Regions from separate parts of the Nocardia sp. NPDC055050 genome, predicted to be linked through region 1. Evidence: predicted binding sites of a transcription regulator. Region 1 holds the regulator's gene; the other holds the start of a gene.
What was found. The regulator HspR, encoded in region 1, represses chaperone genes until heat shock. The targets are predictions, from matches to a motif close to ANNTGAGTNNNNNNNACTCANNT.
Positions count from the first base shown of each region.

Region 2: the regulator HspR is predicted to act here: its motif matches at 1,502-1,524, upstream of lon (endopeptidase La).

Region 1 covers NZ_JBSGVG010000039.1:44,067-46,524, reverse strand. Annotated here, with positions in the region: gene dnaJ (molecular chaperone DnaJ) at 1-786, shown strand, start outside; gene ACWGCN_RS29345 (heat shock protein transcriptional repressor HspR) at 789-1,190, shown strand; gene ACWGCN_RS29340 (FAD-binding oxidoreductase) at 1,807-2,458, shown strand, end outside.
Region 2 covers NZ_JBSGVG010000001.1:191,497-193,954, reverse strand. Annotated here, with positions in the region: gene ACWGCN_RS00875 (RNA polymerase sigma factor) at 1-946, opposite strand, end outside; gene ACWGCN_RS00870 (YciI family protein) at 943-1,350, opposite strand; gene lon (endopeptidase La) at 1,539-2,458, shown strand, end outside.

The DNA of each region.
Region 1 (2,458 bases):
GGCGGTGGCCGGGCGGCAGCTCGTCCGCGCCGCGGCTCCGACGTGGAGACCGAGACGACCCTGGGTTTCCGTGAGGCGGCCCAGGGTGTCACCGTTCCGCTGCGGATGACGAGTCCCTCGCCGTGCACCACCTGTCACGGCAGCGGTGCCAAGCCGGGCACCAGCCCGCGCGTGTGCCCGCACTGCAACGGTGCGGGCGTGGTCAGCCGGAATCAGGGCGCGTTCGGTTTCAGCGAGCCCTGCGACGACTGCCGCGGCACCGGGTCGATCATCGACGACCCGTGCACCGACTGCTCGGGCACCGGTATCCAGAACCGCACCCGCACCATCACCGTCCGGATTCCTCCGGGCGTCAGTGACGGTCAGAAGATCCGGCTGGCCGGTCAGGGCGAGGCGGGTCTGCGCGGTGCGCCTTCGGGCGACCTGTATGTCACCGTGCACGTCAGCCAGGACAAGGTCTTCGGCCGCCAGGGCGACGACCTCACCCTGGTGCTCCCGGTGAGCTACAGCGAATTGGTACTGGGGACAACAGTTTCCGTACCGACGCTGGACGGCCGGGTCGGCGTGAAGGTGCCCCCGGGCACCGCCGACGGGCGTATCCTGCGAGTTCGCGGTCGTGGCGTGCCCAAGCGCGGCGCGGCGGGCGGCGCCGGTGACCTGCTGGTCACGGTGAAGGTCGCGGTGCCGCAATCGCTCGACTCCGACGCCACCGATGCGCTCAAGCGCTATCAGGAGGCGGAGAAGGCCAGTGGCTTCGAACCGCGTGCAGGATGGGCGGGTGCTTGATGATGTCCGATGATCCGAAGTCCGTTTCGGGTGCTACCGCGCGTGCCGAGTTCTTCATGATCTCGGTGGCGGCTCAGCTGGCGGGGATGCACGCGCAGACGTTGCGTACCTACGATCGGCTGGGTTTGGTCACCCCGCAACGGACCTCGGGTGGCGGACGCCGTTATTCGGCCCGCGACGTCGAGGTGCTGCGCGAGGTGCAGCGCCTGTCGCAGGACGAGGGCGTCAATCTCGCCGGCATCAAGCGCATCATCGAGCTCACCAATCAGGTGGAGGCGTTGCAGCAGCGCGTCGAGGAGATGAGCGCGGAGATGGAGCGGTTGCGGGCGGGCTACCGGCCCGATCTGTCGCCGCCCGCGCGCAGTACCGCGCTCGTGGTGTGGCAGCCACGGCATCGGCGCTGAGTCGTCTTCGATTCGACGAGCCTCCGGTTCGCCCATCCGCTGTGGTGGAGGCGAGCCGGGGGCTCGTTCGTCTCCGGTCAACCCCCGGCGACCGGCTGGTGACTCTCCAGCAACTCACTTATTCGTGATCTTGCTGATCGGAAGTCGCGTCGCGGCGCGCTGAGGTGGGGATTTATCACCGTGGACGTCCAAAAGTTTGCTGTCCGGATGCTGAATTCGGACCAATCGGAAGGCAATTCGCTCCCGGCGACCAGCCACTCCGGTGCGCCTACCATGCGTGTCATGGCTCGGCGCGCCGGTTTGCCGCATGCGGTCGACGTTGCGGAAGGGTCGCTCTACCAGGGCCATTGGTCACCAATTGCCTGATATTCCTGGTGGTTTCGAGAATCGTGAGCGGCTGTTCATCCGCAATTAACGGGCTTGAGGTATGTTTTCATGAGAAACTACTGGGAACCGCCTGGTATTTCGCGAATTACATGCGTGATGTTTAAGAGTACGATTCCTAAGCTGGCAAACCTCGCCTAGACTTCTCGCATCGGCTGCTGACGAGTGTCCTCCCAGCCCGTCACTCGCCGGCGCGGCTAGCGTTCGATGGCGAAACGAGGTTGTGACACATATGGATTCGCGGACTGTCGCTTTGATCCGTACTACGTTCAAGGCGGTTGCTGCGGAAGAAGGTGGACCCGAGAAGCTGTCGAGGTCGTTCTACTCGATCCTCTTCACGGACTACCCCGGTGTCCGCGACTACTTCCCGGCTGCCATGGATTCCCAGCGCGACCGGCTCGTCACGGCGATCTCCTACGCCCTCGACCGGCTGGAGGAGCCCGACAAGCTGCTGCCGTTCCTGGCCCAGCTCGGTCGCGACCATCGCAAATACGGCGTGCAACCGGCGCACTATGTGGCCGTGGCCAACTCGCTGAAATCCGCCATGCGCTTGTTCGCCGGTGCGGAGATGTGGACCGACGAGGTCGCCAGCGCGTGGGACGAAGGTCTGGCCACCATCAGCGGCGCGATGATCAGCGCCGCCGACAAGGAGACCACCCCGGCTACCTGGACGGGCACCGTCGTCGAACATCGCGAGGTGCTGCGCAATCTCTCGATCGTCCGGGTCCAGCTCGACGTGCCGATGCAGTACGCCGCCGGTCAGTACCTCAGCGTGCAGATCCCCTCGCGGCCACGGATGTGGCGTTATCTCTCGCCCGCGAACCCGGCCAATCCCAACGGCGAGATCGAGTTCCACGTTCGCGGCGTGCTCGGCGGCTGGGTCA
Region 2 (2,458 bases), on a different contig from region 1:
CTGCTCGGGGGCCGTCGGCCTCACCGACCGCGACCGCGCGATTCAGGCGCACCACCGGGCTGTCGGTGAGAAGCAGTAGTTCGTCGTACCACTCCACGATCTGCACCCAGTCCGTTTCGGCGGTGCTCGGGGCGTCCGCGTGCAGGGCCGCGATCGCGGCTTGGGCCTGGTATTCGCCCAGGCGGTCACGCGCCAGTGCGGCTTGCAGGATCGTCACGCCCTCGGCGATAAGGTGTGTGTCCCACCGGGATCGGTCCTGTGCGGCCAGCGAGATCAAGCGCCCGCCCTCGATACGCGACGCACGGCGGGCGTGGTGCAGCAGCATCAGCGCGAGCAGCCCCGAGACCTCGGGTTCGCCGGTCGAGGCGGCGAGCTGACGGGTGAGGCGGATGGCTTCGGCGGCCAGATCGATGTCGCCGCTGTAGCCCTCGTTGAAGACGAGGTAGAGCACCCGCAGCACCGTTGCCGGATCGCTGGGACGGTCCAGCGGTAAGCCCGTGATCCGCTTCTTGGCCCGGCTGATCCGTTGCGCCATAGTCGATTCCGGAACCAGGTAGGCCGTCGCGATCTGCCGGGTCGTCAGGCCGCCGACCGCGCGCAAGGTCAGCGCGACGGCCGAGCCCGGCGACAGCGAGGGATGCGCGCACAGGAAATACAGCCACAGCGTGTCGTCCGTGGCGGGCACCGGACCGGCTTCGGGCTCGGCCTCGACCGCGAATTCTCGCCCACGCCTGGATGTTTCGGCCCGTGTCGCATCGATGAACTTCCGCCAGGCGACGGCGACGAGCCAGCCCTTCGCGTCGCGCGGTGGATCGTCGGGCCAGGTTTCCAGCGCCCGGATCAGCGCCTCCTGCACCGCGTCCTCGGCCGCCGCGAACCCGGCCCCGCGGCGGACGAGGATCGCGATCACCGCGGGGACGAGTTCGCGCAGTAGCGCGTCGTTCATTCGGTCACCGTGGGCAACTCTGTGTAGAACGGCCGCAGTTCGAGCCATTCCTGCACCGGCTTCCCACCTGCGCCCGGTGCCGCCGACAGCTCCCCGGCGAGTTCGAGCGCCCGGTCATAGGTCTCGACATCGATGACCATCCACCCGGCGATCAGGTCCTTGGTCTCCGCGAACGGCCCGTCGGTGACCGGCGGGCGACCCTCGCCGTCCGAGCGGACCCACGTGCCCTGGGTGGACAGTGCCTGACCGTCGACGAACTCGCCGGTCGATCGCAATCGATCGGCGAAATCCACCATGTACTGCACATGCGCGGACACCTCGTCCGCCGTCCACTGATCCATCGGCGCGTCGTTGACCGATGCGGGCGCGCCACGGTAGTGCTTGAGCAGCAGGTACTTGGCCATGATGTTCTCCTCGGTTGGTGTTCTGTGTGGGTTGTACCCCTGGGACGGAGCCACCCACGCGTTCTCGACATCGGCGGCACAAGAATCCCGGCCGATTATTTTCGCCGTGAGTGAACGGCGCCACCTGCAGGAACAAACCGCCGGGGGTCCATGTTGAGTCAGCAAAGCTCAACTTTGGAAGGGTCGACATGACTTCAGCTCAGAACCTGCCGGTGCTGTTCCTGACCGATCCGATCGTGCTGCCGGGCATGGTCGTGCCCATCGAACTGGACGAATCCGCGCAGGCCGCCATCGACGCCGCCCAGGCGGCCAAAACCGGTTCGGTGCTGGTCGCGCCGCGCCTCGACGAGGGCTACGCGTCCTACGGCGTCGTCGCCACCATCGAACAGGTCGGCCGGATGCGCGGCGGCGCGCCCGCGGCCGTGTTGAAGGCCGAGCGCCGCGCCCGGATCGGGCACGGTGTCACCGGGCCGGGAGCCGCGCTGTGGGTGGAGGCCGAACTCGTCGAGGCGGTCGAGCCCGACGAGCGGACCACCGAGCTCGCCGCCGAGTACAAGAAGCTGGTCGTCGCCGTGCTGCAGCGGCGTGAGGCCTGGCAGATCATCGACATCGTCAACCAGCTCGACGACGTAGAGGCCATCGCCGACACCGCGGGCTACGCGCCGTACCTGTCCGACGACCAGAAGCGCGAACTGCTCGAGACCCCCGATGTAGCGGTGCGGCTGACCAAGCAGATCGACTGGATCAAGGACCACATCGCCGAGGTGGAGGTCACCGACAAGATCTCCGAAGACGTCCGCGACGGCATGGAGAAGAGTCAGCGCGAGTTCCTGCTGCGTCAGCAGCTCAACGCCATCCGCAAGGAACTCGGCGAGGACGAACCCGACGGCGCCGACGATTACCGCACTCGCGTGGAGAACGCGGACCTGCCCGAGAACGTGCGCGCGGAGGCGCTGCGCGAGGTCGGCCGGTTGGAGCGCGCCAGCGACCAGAGCCCGGAATCCGGCTGGATCCGTACCTGGCTCGACACCGTGCTCGATCTGCCGTGGACGGTGAAAACCGAGGACAGCACCGATGTCTCGGCCGCGCGAGCGGTGCTCGACGCCGA